DNA from 3 places in the Agrobacterium sp. O3.4 genome. Region 1 is predicted to be linked to each of the others. Evidence: predicted binding sites of a transcription regulator. Region 1 holds the regulator's gene; each other region holds the start of a gene.

Region 1 (6,824 bases):
GCGTCTCGGAGAGCGAGCCGATCTGGTTGACCTTGACGAGGATGGAGTTTGCGACACCCATCTTGATACCATCGCGAAGGCGGGCGGAGTTGGTGACGAAGAGGTCGTCGCCGACCAGCTGGCACTTGTTGCCGATGAGATCGGTCAGAGCCTTCCAGCCGTCCCAGTCGTCTTCCGCCATGCCGTCTTCGACGGAGATGATCGGATACTTGGCAACGAGTTCAGCCAGATATTCGGCCTGCTCGATCGGCGAACGGGTCTTGCCTTCGCCTTCATAAACGTAGTTGCCGTTCTTGAAGAATTCGGTCGCAGCACAGTCAAGACCGATGAACATGTCGTCGCCCGGACGGTAGCCAGCCTTTTCGATCGACTTCATGATGAAATCGAGTGCTGCCGGCGCGCTTTCGAGACCCGGTGCAAAACCGCCCTCATCGCCGACATTGGTGTTGTGGCCCTGTGCGGACAGTTCTTTTTTGAGCGTATGGAACACTTCCGAGCCCATGCGCACGGCTTCACGGATGTTCTCCGCGCCAACCGGCAGGATCATGAATTCCTGGAAATCGATCGGGTTGTCGGCATGCGCGCCGCCATTGATGATGTTCATCATCGGAACCGGCAGCAGATGCGCGTTCGGGCCACCGACATAACGGTAAAGCGGCAGGCCGGAGGCTTCGGCTGCAGCCTTGGCGACAGCGAGCGACACACCGAGGATGGCGTTGGCGCCGATGCGCGACTTGTTCGGCGTACCGTCAAGCGCGATCATCATCTGGTCGATCTGGATCTGGTTTTCAGCGTCGAAACCGCCGATGGCGTCGAAGATTTCCGTATTGACGGCTTCAACCGCCTTTTCCACGCCCTTGCCGAGATAACGCTTGCCGCCATCGCGCAGCTCAACCGCTTCATGCGCGCCGGTCGAGGCGCCGGAGGGAACGGCCGCACGGCCCATGGAGCCGTCTTCGAGGTAAACATCGACTTCAACAGTCGGGTTGCCGCGGCTGTCGAGAATTTCGCGCGCGATGATATCGGTAATGGCAGTCATGGTCTCTCCCTTGGGAATGGAACAGATATTTTCCGTCGCCTGTCTTAGACGATGACGAAGAAATTACAATGACGGCGGGCGGCAGAAACGGAGCGCCCGCCATTTAAAATCGATTGGCACAAACGAAACGCACGGCCTCAGGCTTTGGTGATCGCGTCAAAGGCCAGAAGCTTTTCCAGCAGTTTCGGCATGTCCTTCAGGTGCACCATGTTGGGGCCGTCAGACGGTGCATTGTCCGGGTCCTCATGAGTCTCGATGAAGAGGCCGGCGACACCGACCGCCACGGCCGCGCGCGAAAGCGTCTCGACGAATTCGCGCTGGCCGCCGGTGGAACCGCCCTGCCCGCCCGGCTGCTGCACCGAATGGGTGGCGTCGAAGACAACAGGCGCGCCGAGCGAAGCCATGATCGGCAGCGAGCGCATGTCGGAGACCAGCGTGTTGTAACCGAAGGACGCGCCGCGCTCGCACAGGAGCACATTCGGGTTGCCGCTTTCGTTGAGCTTGGCCAGCACGTTTTTCATGTCCCAGGGCGCCAGAAACTGGCCCTTCTTGACGTTGATGACGCGGCCGGTCCTGGCGGCGGCGACGAGAAGATCGGTCTGGCGGCTGAGGAAGGCAGGAATCTGCAACACATCCACCACTTCGGATACGATAGTGCATTGTTCCTCGGTGTGAATGTCAGTCAGAACAGGAAAACCGTATTCCTTCTTCAGATCGGTAAAAACCTGCATCGCGCTGTCAAGGCCGATGCCGCGCTTGCCGGAAAGCGACGTGCGGTTCGCCTTGTCGAAGGAGGATTTATAAACGAGGCCGATGCCCAGGCTGTCGCAAAGTTCCTTCAGCACGCCGGCAATCATGAAGGCATGTTCGCGGCTTTCCATCTGGCAGGGGCCGGCAATCAGCGAAAAACGCTCGGTATTGGAAAAGGAGACCTTGCTGGCGCCATCGCCGGCGGTGACTTTGAGATTGTTCGTAACGCTCATCATTTTTCCTCGAAGGCGAAGGCAACGCCCTGACCGGGTGCTGCGGGCACCACCAGCCGGCCAGCCGCTTCTGTGCTGGACACGCCATTAGCAGCAAGTACCGCTTCTGTCACGGCAAGATCGCGAACGGAAAAGACGATGCCTGCGCCGCGCAATCCACCGCCGCCCTCTTCGGGAATATTAAAGGCATGTCCGCCGAAGACCGGCTTTTGCGTCAGTCTTATGCGGGCATTGCCGGTTGCGAAAAGCACATCACCATCCGGGGACATTTTGCCATCACAGCCGAAAACAGTTTCGATTAGCCGCACCGCATTCGCATCACCACCGGAAAACAGGACGATCTCGCTGAGACCGGAAACGCCGTTAGCATGGCGCTCCAGCACTGAGCGGTCGCCCGGCAGGGCCTGCAGCCGCTGGCAACTGAACAGAAAGAAATCCTCCGCGGAACCGCCTGCTGCAAAAGCCAGCCGGAAGGCCGCCTCGCTCTGCGAACCATCCGGCATTTTGACCGGCCGCGAAAATTCAAAGCCATTCCCGGCCGAGAGGCCCGCGGCTACGAATCGGTCGTGATCGCCACGAGCGTCCTGTGTCGCAGCGACCAGAGCGGAAAATCCCTCGCCTGCAACCTGTTTCCGGAAGGCCTGGTCCCGCCCGGTGAACACATCTCCGCGATCAATCGATGCATTATAGTTAGCCGGGTTAGCGATTGCGAGAGGCTCCAGATACGTTCCATCGGCGAAAAAAACGCAGGCATTCTGCGTGCCGAAGGGGTGAAGAGCCGCAGGCGCTACCGTAAATCCCAGGTTTCCAAGGCGATTTGCCGCAATGTCGATGTGCTCGACAGGCAATACGAGATGGTCGATGTGGTATGGTTTCGTCATTTCCCTGCTTCCTCCTGTCGCATGCGGCATGGCCATGCCGGAACAGTCCGGACGGCAGAAAAGCACAATTTCGTGCTTTCAGGCAAATTATCAAAACAACAGATAGCAGCTTCACGAAATTTTAGGGGATTGCGGAACACATATGGAACATATAGTGTTCGTTCTGTATTTGTTTCGCGACCTCCACTACGATTCTCAAGGGTGTTTTCCTCATGCTCACGCGCAAACAGCAGGAATTGCTTCTCTTCATTCATGAACGAATGAAAGAGTCCGGCGTGCCGCCCTCCTTCGATGAAATGAAGGACGCACTCGATCTTGCTTCCAAATCCGGCATCCACCGGCTGATAACCGCCCTCGAAGAGCGCGGCTTTATTCGCCGGCTACCTAACAGGGCACGGGCGCTGGAAGTCATCAAGCTACCGGAGGCCTATGCGCCTGGTGCGAGGCCGCAGCGCGGCTTTTCGCCAAGCGTCATCGAAGGCAGCCTCGGCAAACCGAAGGCACCGGAACCCGCACCTGCGCCCAAGGCGCCCGCCAACGATCTCGGTGGTGCTGCCACGGTGCCGGTCATGGGCCGCATCGCCGCCGGCGTGCCGATTTCCGCCATCCAGAACAACACCCATGATGTTGCCGTACCGGTGGACATGCTGGGTTCGGGTGAACATTACGCGCTCGAAGTTAAGGGCGATTCGATGATCGAGGCGGGGATTTTCGACGGCGATACCGTCATCATCCGCAACAGCAATACCGCCAATCCGGGCGATATCGTCGTGGCACTGGTGGATGACGAGGAAGCGACGCTGAAGCGGTTCCGCCGCAAGGGCGCTTCCATCGCGCTGGAAGCCGCCAACCCCGCTTATGAAACCCGTATCTTCGGGCCTGACCGGGTAAAAATTCAAGGCAAGCTGGTCGGGCTTATACGCCGTTACCATTGATCTGAATTGGCCGTCATTCTCTCGAGACAGGTGTCGTCATGCGGCGGCGCCTGTCGAAGATAACGGCAATTTCTTAGTTCGACTGACCATGTGAGTCTCGGGCACTCCTATTCTTCCCGCAGACGGATACATCTCGTCTGGTAAAGATCAGTTCCAGTTTCATATGGATATCTTTGTCGCGCACTCCTCACCGGCCTGTTATCACCAATGCGTCGTACGCCGTGGACTTCTGATCGCGTGAGGTCGTTGACGCTTGCGGGATGCGGCCGGCCTGACGCTGCCACCGAATGGTGACACTCGATGCAAAGCCCCTGCCATTCATCAACGCGATTTATGAGTGCCATGGATTATTTTCGATATTCCATCATGCCCCGACAGGTATAGAAATGCGCGTCATATCCGGGAGATAAGCCATGTACGATCTTTACATCGCCAACAAGAACTACTCTTCATGGTCACTGCGGCCGTGGGTGTTGATGCGCACTCTGGGTATCGCCTTTGATGAAAAACTTGTTCCGTTTGGCGAAGGTGTCGCCTTTTCCAGCTTCTCGCCGACCGGCAAAGTGCCTTGCCTTGTCGATGATGGCGTGACGATATGGGAAACGCTGTCGATCGCCGAATATCTCGCAGAACGGCACCAGGGCGTCTGGGCAGGCGACAAGCAGGCGCGGGCATGGTCGCGTTCGGCGGCGAGTGAAATGCATGCCGGCTTTTCCTCGCTGCGCAATCTTTATCCGATGTCGGTCGGTATTCGGGTCAAGCCGAAGGGTGGCGATGCCGGGCTTGCGGCAGACATAAAGCGCATCGATGCGCTATGGAGCGAAGGTCTGACAAAATTCGGCGGTCCTTATCTTGCCGGTCAGAAATTCACGGCGGTCGATGCTTTCTTCTGCCCTGTCGCGTTCCGTTTCCAGACCTATGGCGCTGATCTTTCACCTGCGGCAAAAGCCTATTGCGACCGGCTGCTGGCCCTGCCCGCCATGCGTGAATGGTATGAAGCCGGTTTGAATGAGATCTGGCGCGATGCGGCGCATGAGGAGGAAATCGGCGGCATTGGTGAAATGACTGCCGATCTGCGTGTGAAGGTCTGAATATCCATGCTGGCGACGTTCATTGCGGTGTCGCCAGCAACTGCCTGACTGGTTCCGGCACCTCGTATTCGAAACGGTCGGTTTTCCAGTTGTAATAGCGGTGCTCGCTCCATGGCCTGTCCGCCCCGGCAATCGCCGCGCGCAGCCGTCCGACGACCGCAGGCTGATCGCTGTCGGCAAAGTTTATTTCCACCGAACCAATGCGCCGCAATATATCCCGGTTGAGCAGAAGCGCACCTGAGCGGCATTGTGAAAACGAGGTCCTGCGGGAAACGACGACAATATCGGCGATGTCGCAGGCTTTTCCGGCAAACCGGCCGTCTTCCAGAACGACGATCCACTCCCCGCTCCCGGCGCGCGCCACGCACCATATGCCTTTGCTGCAGGTGAAGACGCCGGGTTCCGCATCTTTCAGCGCTGCCGTCATCTGCCGTGTCACCGCCCTCGTCTCCTCCGGCGTAAGTTTTGATTTTGTGGTCAATCCTACACTGGTTATTGCGGCCTCCGCTTTGAGATTGACCGGTGGAACGGGCTGTTCCGGCAACAGGAGTGCTCTTTGCCACTGGCCGTATACGAAGTCCTGCGGTCGCGTTTTTGTCGTATAGGCTTTGCCGTCGTCCAGCAGCGCCACCAGTTCCCCCTCCTCGTGAATGAGCAGATCCGGGCCATCGCGATAGGCCGTGGCCGCCGACAGGCCGAAGGCGGAAACAAGAAGCGGAATACCAAGCAATGCAAGCCGGCTGCGCAGCAAGGTGAGCAGCAGGAAACCGGCGGAGCCGAGACCAATGAACCACTCATGCGGCCGCCCCGTTGCTGCACTGCCGCCCCAGGACGCCACTTCATTGGCGACTTCGATGACAAGCGCCATGCCATAACCCATGATCTTCAGGAACGGCCCGTCGAGCCCGAACGGCATCAGCAGCATGGCGAGCAGGCCAAAGGGCATGACGATCAGCGACATCAGCGGCATGGCAGCCAGATTGGCGAAAAGTCCATAGGTGGTGACACGATGGAAATGCTCGGCCGAATAGATCGCCGTCGAAACTCCGCCAATCAGCGACGTGGTAATGACCCCGCCAATGATGGTTCCTGCCATTTGCGCCGCCGTCATCCATACCGGTCTGCGTCCGATCAACAGTCGCTCGTGATCGCCGCGCCGGCGGCCCCACCAGGCATAGGTGGATACGAGCGCGATGGTCGCGGCAAACGACATCTGGAAACTCGGCCCCATGATTTCCGAAGGCGAAAAGACAAGGATGATGAGAGCCGAAATAGCGACATTCCGGAGACTGAGCGACGGCTGATCGAAAAGAACCGCGATCAGCATCACCGACATCATCAGCCAGGCGCGCTCGGCGGAGACGGCGAAACCGGAAATCAGGTAATAGGCGAGCGTCATCAAGAGTGCCGCGAAAGCCGAAATCTTCTTGACGGGCCAGCGCTGCGCAAAAGCGGGAAACAAGCTGAAGGTCAGCCTCAGCCCCACAAAAAAAATGCCTGCGGCAAGTGCCATGTTCAGCCCGGATATGGCAACGATATGGGCAAGGCCGGAAAGCCTCAATGCCTCCATCGTATCGGCCGAGATCGCCTGTCTCTCATCAGTGACGATGGACGCGGCGAAGGCTCCGGCGTCACCGCCAATGACATAGCGGATGCGCTCTGCAATGGCGCTGCGCAGGCCATAAAGCCGCATATCCGCCCATTCCAGCCAGCCCGTTTCGACTTTGATGTCGCCCCTTGGTGATATGAGTGCCTGCGGCGGTTTGTAGAAAAATCCGGTCGCACCAATACCTTTGAAATAGGAAGCGAAGGCGAAGTCATTCAGACCCGGCAAAGCAGGGCCGGAAGGCGGCGACAGTCGGGCCTTGCCTTGAATGGTCGCGCCAAGTGCAACG
Region 2 (6,824 bases), 500 kb from region 1:
GCGTGAGAAAAAGCCGCAGGTAGAAGAAAAGGCTCCGGAACAGAAATCCGAACCGGCCGAAAAGGCTGTTCCGGAGAAAAAGCCCGACGCTCCGGAACCGGCCGCGAAAGAAGCGCCTGTTCCAACGGAAGCGCCGACACCTGCACGTCCGCCGGCGCCAGAGGCACAGCCCAACCCCGCACCCGGCCAGCAGCCTTCCGAGAAGCCGCCAGTCGAAGGTCAGGGCAAGACAGAGCCTGCAGCGCCGCTGCCGGGCACGCCGACGCCCCCGCCGCCAAGCGGCGCCACGACCGGACAGGCGCCTGCCGGCGAGCCCGTTCCCAACCAGGTTGCCGTTCCGCAGACGGAAGCACCGCCCATGACGAAGGAGGAGCTGGACAAGGCCAAGGCGGTTGCCAAGGACCCGTCCAAGACCGCCGATACCGTCATCCTGCCGGTCGACAAGGGTGCGGCCGTTCTCGACAGCGACAAGGAAGTGGAACGCTCCGGCAACAATCAGGCCCGCGAGCAACGTCGCCGGGAGCGTGAACAGGCCGGTGACGTGAAGGTTCCGACCTCCGACGCCGAGGCGCAGCGCGCCGGTGCCGCCGAAGGCAAGACCCCGCCGCCGCCTGTGAAAATGGAGGCGATCACCTCCCAGCAGGGCGAGCGCATCGACCGTCGTCCGCAATATGAGCGGCCGGAAGGCGTGCGCGAATGGCAGCCACGTGAGGGCCGCCCGCGTGACCGGGATCGTGATCGCGATGCGCCGATCATCCTGCAATTCGGCGATCGTGTCGTCGTGCGTGGCGATGACAATCAGCGCTTCATTCGTGATGGCGGCGAGCCCTATTACGAGCGTCTGCCGGGCGGTCGCGTCCGCGAAACCGTGGAGCGCCGTGACGGCACGCAGGTGGTGACGATCCGCAATCGTTATGGCGACGTGATCCAGCGCTCGCGCATCGATGATCGCGGCCGGGAATATGTGCTGTTCTATGCGCCCGAGCTGATGGACGATCCAGATCGCGATTATGTCTATCGCGATCCGGGACTCGACCTGCCGCCGATGCGCCTGCGTATCCCCGTTCGTGACTATATCATCGACACGTCGAGCGATCCGGACCGCGATTATTACCGCTTCCTCGAGCAGCCGCCGGTCGAGCCCGTGGAACGTGTCTATTCGCTGGATGAAGTGCGCTATTCGGCCCGTATCCGTGACAAGGTGCGCCGTATCGACCTCGATACGATCACCTTTGCCACCGGCAGCGCCGAAATCCCGATGGCGCAGGCTCGCTCACTGCGCAAGGTGGCGGACGCGATCAACAAGGCGCTGGAAAAGAACCCCGCGGAAACCTTCCTGATCGAAGGCCACACCGACGCCGTGGGTTCGGATGAAAGCAACCTCGTCCTTTCCGACGAGCGTGCCGCATCCGTCGCCAATGTGCTGACCGATGTCTATGGCATTCCGCCGGAAAACCTTGCGACGCAGGGTTATGGCGAGCGTTACCTGAAGGTCCAGACACTCGGTCCGGAACAGCAGAACCGCCGCGTCACCATCCGCCGTGTCACGCCGCTGGTAAAGCCGGTCGCGCAGAACTGATCGGGTTCTGGCAGGAAAACAAAGGCCCGGAGAGCGCAAGCTTTCCGGGCTTTTTGTTGGTGTCGGGCTTGCTACTTTCGCACCGTCATCCTCGCCCTTGAGGCGAGGATCCATTCCTGCTGTCGCAACGTGGATCCTCGGGTCAAGCCCGAGGATGACTGAGAAAACTGAATGCTCTTCAGTCCAGCGCCACCGCGATCTCCGCCGCCAGCCGCGCATTGTTGCGCACCAGCGCAATATTGGTCTCCAAACTGCGGCCATCCGTTAGCCGGAAGATATCGCCGAGCAGATAGGGCGTGACCGCCTTGCCGGTGACTTCGTCGCGCTCGGCATGGGAGATGGCGCGGTTGATGTAGATGTCCATCTCCTCGCGCGGGATTTCGTCTTCTTCCGGCACGGGGTTGGCGATCAGCATGCCGCCATCGATGCCGAGCTGTTCGCGGGTTACCTGGAAATTGGCGATTGCTGCCGGGCTGTTCAGCGAAAGCGGGCTCGCCAGGCCGGAGGAGCGCGACCAGAAGGCCGGGAATTCTTCCGAGCCGAAGGTGACGACGGGCACGCCGTTGGTTTCGAGAACCTCGAGCGTCTTCGGAATATCGAGGATCGCCTTGGCGCCGGCGCAGACGACGATGACGCCGGTCTTGGCCAGTTCGGTCAGATCGGCGGAGATGTCGAAGGTCTCTTCCGCGCCCTTATGCACACCGCCGATGCCGCCGGTGGCGAAAACGCGGATGCCGGCGCGGGCGGCGGCGATCATGGTGGCGGCAACCGTGGTGGCACCGGTGCGGCGCTCGGCGATTGCGAAGGCGATATCGGCGCGCGAGACCTTCATGGCGTCAGTGGTCTGGGCGAGCGCCTCCAGCTGGTCCTTTTCGAGGCCGATATGCAGGGTGCCGTGAATGACGGCGATGGTCGCCGGAACGGCGCCCTGGTCCCGAATGATCTGTTCGACGCTTTCGGCCATCTCGATATTGCCGGGATAGGGCATGCCATGGGTGATGATGGTCGATTCAAGTGCGACGATCGGCGCACCGCGCTGCTTGGCGGCGGCGACTTCCTGTGAATAAACGATGGGCAGGAGCGGGGAGATTGGGCGGGTCATTTATTCTGTTCCAGTTCTTGAAAGCGGGTTCATGCCAGTATTTCAGCTGCGGGAACAAGTCCCAACATGGCATCGACACTGTCTTTTGATAAATCCTGCGAGGTGGCGAAGGGCGATTGTACGGTGATGGCCGCCGCCGCCGCACCCTGTCTCAGCGCTTCCGCGATGGTCTTTCCCTCGGCGATCGCGGCAAGATAACCGGAGGCCATGGCGTCGCCGGCGCCGGTCACGTCCTTCACCTCGCGGATAAGGGGCGGGTTGAGCGTTACGGTTTGCGTCGCATCGAAAGCCACGACCTCGCTTGCGCCGCGGGTGACGACGCCGCCGGCAAGCCCGGCCTTGCGCAGAATGCCGGGCCAGTCGCGAACATTTTCCGCCGTCTCTCCGGTGAGCGCGCGTGCTTCTGCTTCGTTCATGAAGAGGATGTCGATATCGGCAAGCGCGCCCTTCAGTTTCACCGCCTTGGCGGGTGAAATGGCGATGGCGGCGAGCGGTTTTTCGCAGGCGCGGGCGACGAGGCCGAGCGCGGTCAGCGTGTCATCAGGCAGATTGGCATCGCAGAGCAGAAAGTCGCTTGCCGTGATCGCCTCACGCACGGCACGCACTTTCAGGCGTCGCGGGGTGAAGAGCCTGTAGAGGTCCATATCGGCAAGCGCGATGACCAGATTGCCGTCACGCTCCAGAATGGCAGTGTAGCTCGGCGTACGACGGTCAAGGAAAATGAAGGGCGTATCTTCGACGCCGGCATATTTTGCGGCCTCCGCCACCGCTTCGCCCGTCACGTCGCCGCCGCGTGGCGCGATGATGCGGACGGCAAAACCGAGCCGGGCAAGATTGCGCGCCGCGTTAAAACCACCGCCGCCTGCCTCCTCCATCCAGGAGCCGGGATTGCTGGCGCCGGGCGCCGTCTCAGTCTCGATCATGCCGCGCCTGTCGATATGCGCGCCGCCCAGAACGAGTATTTTCTTCACGCTTGCGTTTCCCTCTTTGGCGGATGGAAAGGCCGGACGATTCGGCCGAACCTCCTGTCCGTTTCCCTGTCACTTCCCGTTTGCGGCGATAGGCCGGAGCCGAAAAACAAAGATAGAACAAACCACTTATCGCTATTTGTTTTCAATATGCTGGCTGCGCCTTGCGAAATGAGAACAAATGGAGTACATACCATTTCCATACTGCTTCATTGCCTGTGCGGCTTCAATAACCTAAAGGTGGTTCAGATGGCACAAAATTCTTTGCGTCTCGTAGAGGATAAATCCGTGGATAAAAGCAAGGCACTGGAAGCGGCGCTCTCCCAGATCGAACGTTCGTTCGGCAAGGGATCGATCATGAAGCTCGGTTCCAATGAAAATGTGGTTGAAGTGGAAACCGTTTCGACGGGTTCGCTCAGCCTGGATATCGCGCTCGGCATCGGCGGTCTGCCGAAGGGGCGCATCGTTGAAATTTATGGTCCGGAAAGCTCGGGTAAAACGACGCTGGCGCTGCAGACCATTGCGGAAGCCCAGAAGAAGGGTGGCATCTGCGCCTTCGTGGACGCCGAACATGCGCTTGATCCGGTCTATGCCCGCAAGCTGGGTGTGGATCTGCAGAGCCTGCTGATTTCGCAGCCGGATACCGGCGAACAGGCACTGGAAATCACAGATACGCTGGTTCGTTCCGGCGCGGTCGACGTTCTGGTCGTCGATTCGGTCGCGGCGCTGACGCCGCGGGCGGAAATCGAAGGCGAGATGGGTGACAGCCTGCCAGGTCTTCAGGCGCGTCTGATGAGCCAGGCGCTGCGCAAACTGACCGCTTCGATCTCCAAGTCGAAGTGCATGGTGATCTTCATCAACCAGATCCGCATGAAGATCGGCGTCATGTTCGGTTCGCCGGAAACGACGACGGGCGGTAACGCGCTGAAGTTCTACGCCTCCGTGCGTCTCGACATTCGCCGTATCGGCGCCGTCAAGGAACGCGAAGAGGTGGTCGGCAACCAGACGCGCGTCAAGGTCGTCAAGAACAAGATGGCGCCGCCCTTCAAGCAGGTGGAATTCGACATCATGTATGGCGAAGGCGTTTCCAAGACCGGCGAGCTTGTCGATCTCGGCGTGAAGGCCGGTATCGTCGAGAAATCCGGTGCATGGTTCTCCTATAACAGCCAGCGTCTGGGGCAGGGGCGTGAGAACGCCAAGACCTTCCTGCGCGACAATCCGGAAACGGCCAATGAGATCGAGCTGGCGCTGCGCCAGAATGCCGGTCTGATCGCTGACCGCTTCCTGCAGAATGGCGGTCCGGATGCCGGCGATAGCGACGGTGACGGCGACGAGGGCTGACACCTCAAAAGCGGCCGGGCATGAATTGTCGGGCCGTTTTGCCGAAATGAGCTGATCGAAACGAAATGGGCCGTGCGATTTTCCCTCGCCTGGCCCTTTTTGTTTGTCGATGCGCCTTGGTTTACCTGCATGGCTGGACAGGGCAGGATACGGACGATAAAAGCCATTGATTTTGCAATATAGCCGTCATTTGTGATGGCAATGATGGACTCCAGCTGTGAGCGGTGTGTGGGCATGAGCGGTGTAAATGAAATTCGGTCGACCTTTCTCGACTACTTCAAAAAGAATGGACACGAGATCGTGCCCTCCAGCCCGCTGGTGCCGCGCAACGATCCGACATTGATGTTCACCAATGCCGGCATGGTGCAGTTCAAGAACGTCTTCACCGGTCTTGAAAGCCGTCCCTATTCCACCGCCGCTTCGGCGCAGAAATGCGTGCGCGCCGGTGGCAAGCATAACGACCTCGACAATGTCGGTTATACCGCCCGTCACCATACGTTCTTCGAAATGCTCGGCAATTTCTCCTTCGGCGATTATTTCAAGGAAGAGGCGATCACCCATGCCTGGAACCTGATCACCAAGGAATTCGGCATCGACCGCAACCGGCTGCTGGTCACGGTCTATCACACCGACGACGAGGCCTTTAATCTCTGGAAGAAGATCGCCGGTTTTTCCGACGACCGCATCATCCGCATTGCGACCAGCGACAATTTCTGGGCGATGGGCGATACCGGTCCCTGTGGTCCCTGTTCGGAAATCTTCTACGATCACGGTGATCATATCTGGGGTGGCCCGCCCGGCTCGCCGGAAGAGGATGGCGACCGGTTCATCGAGATCTGGAACCTCGTCTTCATGCAATATGAGCAGCTGACGAAGGAAGAACGCATCGACCTGCCGCGCCCGTCGATCGACACCGGCATGGGCCTCGAGCGCATTTCGGCACTGCTGCAGGGCAAACACGACAATTACGACACGGACCTGTTCCGCGCATTGATCGCCGCTTCCGTCGAGGCAACCGGGGTTCCGGCCGAAGGCGAGCACCGCGCCAGCCACCGGGTCATCGCCGATCATCTGCGTTCGGCCTCCTTCCTGATTGCCGATGGCGTTCTGCCATCAAGCGAAGGTCGTGGTTATGTTCTGCGCCGCATCATGCGCCGCGCCATGCGCCATGCCGAGCTCCTGGGCTCGCGCGAGCCGCTGATCTATAGGTTGCTGCCGGCGCTGATCCAGCAGATGGGTCGCGCCTATCCCGAACTGGTTCGGGCCGAGGCGCTGATTTCCGAGACACTGAAACTTGAGGAAACCCGTTTCCGCAAGACGCTGGAACGCGGCCTGTCGCTGCTGTCCGATGCTACTTCGACCCTGCACAAGGGCGATATGCTGGATGGCGAAACCGCCTTCAAGCTTTACGACACCTATGGTTTCCCACTCGATCTGACACAGGACGCGCTGCGCGCCCGCGAAATCGGCGTCGATATTTCCGGTTTTACCGATGCCATGCAGCGCCAGAAGGCGGAAGCCCGCTCGCACTGGGCCGGCTCCGGCGATACGGCAACGGAAACCGTGTGGTTCGAGCTGAAGGAAAAGCTCGGCGCAACGGAGTTCCTGGGCTACGACACCGAAACCGCTGAGGGCGTCATTCAGGCGATCGTCAGGGATGGCAAGGCAGTCGATAGTGCTGCCGAGGGCGAGACGGTGCAAATTATCGTCAACCAGACGCCATTTTACGGTGAATCGGGCGGCCAGATGGGCGATACCGGTGTCATCGTCGGCGAAACTGGCAGCTTTGATGTCACCGGAACCCACAAAAAGGGCGAAGGCCTTTTTGTGCACT
Region 3 (6,824 bases), on a different contig from region 1:
CACCGGCGTGAACCGGAATCCGGCCAATTGGCCGACGTGATGTCCTTCTACGAAGACATCACCATTTACACTGATTTCAGCTTCAAGCATCGCATTCTCTCTCAGGCGCCTCATGAGCACAGATGTCCTGCGATCAACAAAGCGTTTCGTCAACCTTTCATGTAGCGCATCGGACAATCGATCCTCGATTTCCCGCGTCTTTTCTTGCCAGTGTGTCGGATCGGCAAGCCATCCTGGGCGGTTCGATACATAAGTCCATGTTCTGATCTGCGCAATCCTCGCAGACAATGTATCGATCTCTCCATCCGTGCGGTCGGCGCGGCGCACCTGCTCAGCCATGAAATCTTCGTTCACCGCACCACGTTTCACGAGGTCGAAATAAAGCGTCGAGATCAGGTCGGCATGCTGGGCTGGCGCGATACGGCGATAGTCGGGAAGCGCGCAGGCCTCCCAGAGTTTTTCCACCCGCGCATCGCTCGTCGTCACGTCGATGATTTCGGGGTAACGCGACAGATATTCCAGCGCCTGCTGGTCGATGGCGGGTAAGGCTCGGGAAAGTCCCTGGATTGTCGGAGCGGCATCAAGGCTCAGGCGCAGATTGGCGATGGAGGAAAAATCGAAATTTTTCGTCCGCCATTGCAGCACTTTCACCGCATCGAATTGATGGGTTTCGATCCGCTCCACCAGCTCGTCGTCGAACGGATCGACGCGCCCCGTTACGCCGAAGGTGCCATCGCGGAGATGGCGGCCGGCGCGGCCGGCGATCTGGCCGATTTCGCCGGGATTGAGATTGCGGAACTGATAACCGTCGAATTTACGGTCCTGCGCAAAGGCGACATGATCGACATCGAGGTTGAGACCCATGCCGATGGCGTCGGTCGCCACCAGATATTCAACATCGCCGGACTGGTAGAGCCCGACCTGGGCGTTACGCGTACGCGGTGAGAGAGCGCCCATCACCACGGCCGCGCCGCCGCGCTGGCGGCGCACCAGCTCGGCGATGGCATAAACTTCTTCTGCCGAAAACGCGACGATTGCCGTGCGTTGCGGCAGGCGGGTAATCTTTTTCTGCCCTGCATAAAAGAGCTGCGACAGGCGTGGCCGCTCGACCACCGTAATTCCCGGCAGCAGCTTTTCAAGGATCGGGCGCATCGTGCCGGCACCCAGAAGCAGTGTTTCCTCCCGCCCGCGCAGATGCAGCACGCGGTCGGTGAAGATATGGCCGCGCTCCAGATCGCCGGCGAGCTGAACTTCGTCGATCGCGACAAAGGCGGCGGTCGTCTCGCGCGGCATGGCTTCCACGGTGCAGACGGAATATTTGGCTTTGGGAGGAGATATTTTTTCTTCGCCGGTAATCAGCGCCACGTTCGGCGCACCCACCTTCTCCACCAGGCGGGTATAAACCTCGCGCGCCAGAAGACGCAGCGGCAGGCCAATGACACCGCTGCCATGCGCGACCATCCGCTCGATCGCGTAGTGGGTCTTGCCGGTATTGGTGGGGCCGAGAACGGCCGTGACACCGCGGCCGCTCAGGATCATGGGGCGAAAATTCAACGTACTATCCGCGAATCGACTTCATCTGCTTGCCGTGCCCTGCGCCATCATGGACGTGGACACGCGCACCACACATGGCAACGCCCGTCGGCAAAGGCAATAGGCCTTGATTGCAAACTGATGCAAGATGCCTCATTCCCGCAATTTTCCATGCAGATTCAGCCGGTTAATCAAGAAAAAAGAATCCGGCGAAAACGGAATCAGGCGTGGCAAAGAACAGTCTGCGAACGAATCGAATACGAATCGCTGACTCACGGTGATTCAGCTTTTGTTCTCCGCAACATCTGGTTGGTGAAAGCACGGCCCATACAAGATTATGAATCCGGATAAGTCCTTGGCCGGATTCAGCTTTATGGCAAAACCTTCAGACAGAAAATACCGGAATCGACTGTCAAGCGGCAATCGCGGAAAAGCCGATCTGGAACCTGCGAAAGGTGCTGGATCAGAGCGTCTGGCCGCTAAGCAGGCGCGGCGCATTTGCATCCGTCGTGCCGGCTGCCTGACCGATGAAATAGGATTTCAGACCCGGCAAACGATCGACCACGCCAAGACCGAAATCGCGCATGATGCGGATGGGACCGACATCATTGGAGAAAAGCCGGTTAAGCACATCCGTCGTCACGCCCATTCGCAGCGTATCGAAACGCCGCCAGGACTGATAACGCTCCAGAACATTGAGAGAGCCTATATCGAGACCAAGACGATCGGCCTCAACCACGGTTTCGGCGAGAGCCGCGACGTCCTTGAAGCCGAGATTGAGACCCTGCCCCGAGATCGGGTGAATGCCATGCGCCGCATCGCCGGCAAGCGCAAAACGAGGGGCAACGAAGGAGCGCGCCAGCGTCAGGCCGAGGGGAAAGGCCCGGCGGGGCCCGACGGGGCGGATAGATCCGAGCTTATGGCCGAACCGGCGCTCGAGTTCCTCCTCAAACACCAGATCATCGGAGGCCACCAGCCTGTCGGCATCAGCCTTGCGTTCGGTCCAGACAAGCGACGACCGGTTTCCCTTGAGCGGCAGGATGGCGAAAGGTCCTGACGGCAGGAAATGCTCTTCCGCGCAGCCCTCATGTGGCCGCTCATGTTCGACAGTGGTGACGATACCGGCCTGGTCATAATCCCATTGCACGGTCTTGATGCCGGCCATATCTCTCAGCGCTGAGCGAACCCCGTCGCAGGCAATCAACAATCGTGCGTCGACAGATGAGCCGTCGGAAAGGCTGATTGCCGTCGATTGCGCACCCGCGGTAAAGCCGGAAACGCTGAGCCCGTGGCGGATTTCGATGCCGAGGCGGTCGCACAGGCCCCTCAGCGCCCCGACCATCGCAACATTCGGAACCATATGGGCAAACGGCCTGCCCTCTTCCACCGCTCCATCGAAGGTCAGAAACACCGGGCGAACCGGATCGGCAGTCTTCGAATCGGTGACGATCATCCTGTTGATGGGCTGCGCTTCAGGCTCGATTTCGCTCCATATGCCGAAGACGTCGAGCATGCGCGTGGCCGCCGCAATAATGGCGGAGGCGCGCACATCTTTCTTCCACACATCATCAGGAGCAGCCTCAATCACCTGCACATTGAGGTGCCCGGCCGCCTGCTTGATTGCGACAGCAACCGAAAGGCCGACATATCCGCCGCCTGCCACCACCACGTCCAGCATCGCGCTTCTCCTCAAATCTTGTGCACGCATCATAGCCGCACTATAGACCATGTGACATCTTCCTACAGCCGGAGCAGGTCGAAAAAATGTCGCATCCCTCGCAAACGTCAGACCCGATGGTCAATCTCATCGCCACGCTCGATCTCGAGAAGCTGGAAGAGAACCTGTTTCGCGGCGAAAGCCCGCAAATCGGCTGGCAGCGGGTTTTCGGCGGCCAGGTCATCGCTCAGGCCCTGATTGCGGCACAAAGAACGGTGGATGATAACCGCCAGGTGCATTCGCTGCACTCCTATTTCATGCGCCCCGGCGATCCGCTGGTGCCTATCGTCTACCAGGTGGAGCGTATCCGCGACGGCGCAAGCTTCTGCACCCGCCGCGTGGTCGCCATCCAGCATGGCAAGGCGATTTTTTCCATGTCGGCGTCGTTTCAGATCTTCGAGGACGGTTTTACCCATCAGATAAAAATGCCTGATGTGACGCCGCCCGAAAAACTGATGAGTGAAGAGCAGATGCAGGCAGCCTTTCTGGCCAAGGCGCCGGCTTCGATCCGGAACTACTGGAGCAACAAGCGGCCGATCGAGATACGACCGGTTTCACTGACCCATTATATCTCGAAGGAAAAACTGGAACCGCAGCAGGACATCTGGGTCCGCGCCGTTGGCGACGTGCCTGACAATCCGCACCTGCAATCGGCCATTCTCGCCTATCTCTCGGACATGACCCTGCTAGACACCTCGCTTTATGCCCATGGCACGACGATCTTCGACCCATCCATTCAGGTGGCGAGCCTCGATCATGCCATGTGGTTCCATCGTCCCTGCCGGCTGGACGACTGGCTGCTCTATACGCAGGACAGCCCCAGCGCCTCAGGCGCCCGCGGCCTGACCCGTGGCAATATTTTCACCAGACAGGGTGAACTGGTCGCATCCGTGGCACAGGAAGGTCTGATCCGCAAAAGGGCAACTGATTAAATAATGTGCTTTTTTCAAAAACCGCACATTTAATAGACGAAAATTGCGCGTCTTCGTGCCCGTTTTTCAGACGCATGTCATATAAATTTTATATTTCAATAAGTTAGATGCCCCATCCAAAACTGGCACGCCCTTTGAATGTATGTCCGCAGTCGCTGTTACTGATCTGCCAGCGGCAAGGAGAGTCGGCTCCGTGCCGAGGACAAACAAAGGATGGGAAACCAGATGAAAATTGTGATGGCCATTATCAAGCCGTTCAAGCTGGATGAGGTGCGCGAAGCGCTCACCGGCGTCGGCATCCAGGGCCTGACCGTGACCGAAGTGAAGGGTTACGGACGCCAGAAGGGGCATACCGAGATTTATCGCGGCACGGAATATGCGGTGAGCTTCCTTCCCAAGCTGAAGATCGAGATCGCCGTCGCATCCGACGTCGTCGACAAGGCTGTCGAGGCGATCGCATCCGCGGCAAAGACCGGGCAGATCGGTGACGGCAAGATCTTCGTCTACTCTATCGAACAGGCCGTGCGCATCCGTACCGGCGAAACCAACACAGAAGCGCTTTGAAGCACGGCTGACAGGGGAGTTTTCTCGCTATGCAATTCAACAAGTTTTCAACACTCGGCAAGCTGGGCGCCGGTATGGCAGCCCTGATGGCCCCGGCCATCGCCTTTGCCCAGGATGCCGCGCCGGCAGCAGCAGCGGCACCCATTCCGGAAAAAGCCGACACAGCCTTCATGTATGTCGCGACGATCCTCGTGCTGTTCATGATCATTCCCGGTCTGGCGCTGTTTTACGGCGGCCTTGTCCGCACCAAGAACATGCTCTCCGTTCTCATGCAGTGCACGGTCGTTGCCGCAGTCATGATGCTCGTCTGGGTGATCTACGGTTACTCCTTCGCCTTCGGCGGCAGCACCGGTCCCTATTTCGGCGGCTTCGGCAAGCTGTTCCTGTCGGGCGTTTCGCTTGACAGCACCTCGGCAACCTTCTCTGAAGGCGTGGTGATCTACGAATATACCTTCATCGCCTTCCAGATGACCTTTGCGGCCATCACACCGGCGCTGATCGTTGGTGCGTTTGCTGAACGCGTCAAGTTCTCCGCCGTCATCCTCTTCACCATCCTGTGGGCCACCTTCGTCTACTTCCCGATTGCACACATGGTCTGGGACGCAAATGGCCTGATCTTCGGCATGGGCGCTCTCGACTTCGCCGGTGGCACGGTCGTTCACATCAATGCCGGTATTGCAGGTCTGATCGGCGCGATCATGGTCGGCAAGCGCACCGGCTTCGGCAAGGACATGATGGCACCCCACTCCATGACCCTGACGCTGGTCGGCGCAGCCATGCTGTGGTTCGGCTGGTTCGGCTTCAACGCCGGCTCCAACCTCGAAGCATCCGGCGGTGCGGTTCTCGCAACCATGAACACCTTCCTCGCAACGGCTGCCGCCATCGTTTCCTGGTCGCTGGTTGAAAGCTTCACCCGCGGCAAGGCCTCCATGCTGGGCGCCGCTTCGGGCATGATCGCCGGCCTCGTCGCCGTCACGCCTGCTGCCGGCTCTGTCGGCCCGATGGGTGCCATCGTTCTCGGCCTCATCGTCTCGCCGATCTGCTACTTCTTCGTCTCCGTGGTGAAGAACAAGTTCGGTTATGACGACACGGCCGACGTCTTCGGCGTGCACGGCATCGGCGGCATCATCGGCGCCCTCGGCACCGGCATCTTTACCTCGCCGCTGCTCGGCGGCACCGGCAAGGCGGACTTCTCCATTGCCTCGCAGGTCTGGACGCAGTTCGTCGCCGTCGCCATCACCATCGTCTGGTGCGCCATCGTCTCGGCGATCCTCTACAAGATCGTTGACGTGATCGTCGGCCTCAGAGTTCCGGTGGAAGCAGAACGCGAAGGTCTCGACCTCGCAACCCACGGCGAAGCCGCTTACCACTCCTGATATCTGGAAAAGGGGTTCTCCATCCCCTTTCCCAAAAGAAAGGCCCGTTTCGACGGGCCTTTTTCTTTGCCGCAAATCCGCCGAAGACGGCAAAAATCCGCATGGTTAACACGGCATTAACCAGCAAGCAGTTAGTTTTCCCTGTCAATCCGGGATCAGGTCAACTGCCGGATCTTGCCGAAACCACAAAAACGACGGGTTCAGGGACATGGGCAGAATGCAATCTCCGACATTCGATGGTCGCCACACGCGCTTCGTGCTGACGGCGTTTTTCGTGCGTCAGATCATGGCTCTGGCCGGTTTTGCCCTGCTTGCGACGATCGCGCTGGGCATTGCCGCTCTCGCCACATGGAATGTCGCCGATCCAAGCCTGTCCTATGCCACGGGGAACCAGCCCACCAATCTCCTGGGTTACGGCGGCGCCATCTTCGCCGATATCGTCATGCAGTTCCTCGGGCTTTCCGCAATCATTTCCCTTCTTCCGGTCATCGCCTGGGCAATCACCCTGATCGCCGGCCGCAAATTCAGCCGGCTACCCGCCCGCCTCGTCGCCTGGGTCGCAGGCACCATCGTCTGCGCCGCCTCGCTTGGCTGTTTTCCCGCCCCCGTCACCTGGCCGCTGCCAAACGGCATCGGCGGCGTCATCGGCGACATGATTCTCCGCTTTCCCGCCCTTTTCATCGGCGCTTACCCAACCGGCAC

Evidence for each region. The regulator LexA, encoded in region 1, represses DNA repair genes until DNA is damaged. The targets are predictions, from matches to a motif close to TGTTCNNNNTGTGTTCNG.
Region 2: recA (recombinase RecA) is a predicted target of LexA. The motif match lies at 3,755-3,772, and genes of this name have one in related genera.
Region 3: M0412_RS18280 (helicase-related protein) is a predicted target of LexA. The motif match lies at 1,767-1,784, and genes of this name have one in related genera.

Annotation. Positions count from the first base shown of each region.
Region 1 covers NZ_JALPZP010000001.1:1,202,865-1,209,688, forward strand. The annotation lists gene eno (phosphopyruvate hydratase) at 1-1,039, opposite strand, end outside; gene kdsA (3-deoxy-8-phosphooctulonate synthase) at 1,177-2,022, opposite strand; gene M0412_RS05820 (VOC family protein) at 2,022-2,903, opposite strand; gene lexA (transcriptional repressor LexA) at 3,116-3,838, shown strand; gene M0412_RS05830 (glutathione S-transferase family protein) at 4,252-4,929, shown strand; gene M0412_RS05835 (ComEC/Rec2 family competence protein) at 4,949-6,824, opposite strand, start outside.
Region 2 covers NZ_JALPZP010000001.1:699,740-706,563, forward strand. The annotation lists gene M0412_RS03385 (OmpA family protein) at 1-1,579, shown strand, start outside; gene M0412_RS03390 (pseudouridine-5'-phosphate glycosidase) at 1,758-2,681, opposite strand; gene M0412_RS03395 (carbohydrate kinase family protein) at 2,711-3,652, opposite strand; gene recA (recombinase RecA) at 3,899-4,990, shown strand; gene alaS (alanine--tRNA ligase) at 5,225-6,824, shown strand, end outside.
Region 3 covers NZ_JALPZP010000003.1:233,165-239,988, forward strand. The annotation lists gene M0412_RS18280 (helicase-related protein) at 1-1,539, opposite strand, end outside; gene M0412_RS18285 (ubiquinone biosynthesis hydroxylase) at 1,997-3,241, opposite strand; gene tesB (acyl-CoA thioesterase II) at 3,298-4,182, shown strand; gene M0412_RS18295 (P-II family nitrogen regulator) at 4,396-4,746, shown strand; gene M0412_RS18300 (ammonium transporter) at 4,776-6,122, shown strand; gene M0412_RS18305 (DNA translocase FtsK) at 6,340-6,824, shown strand, end outside.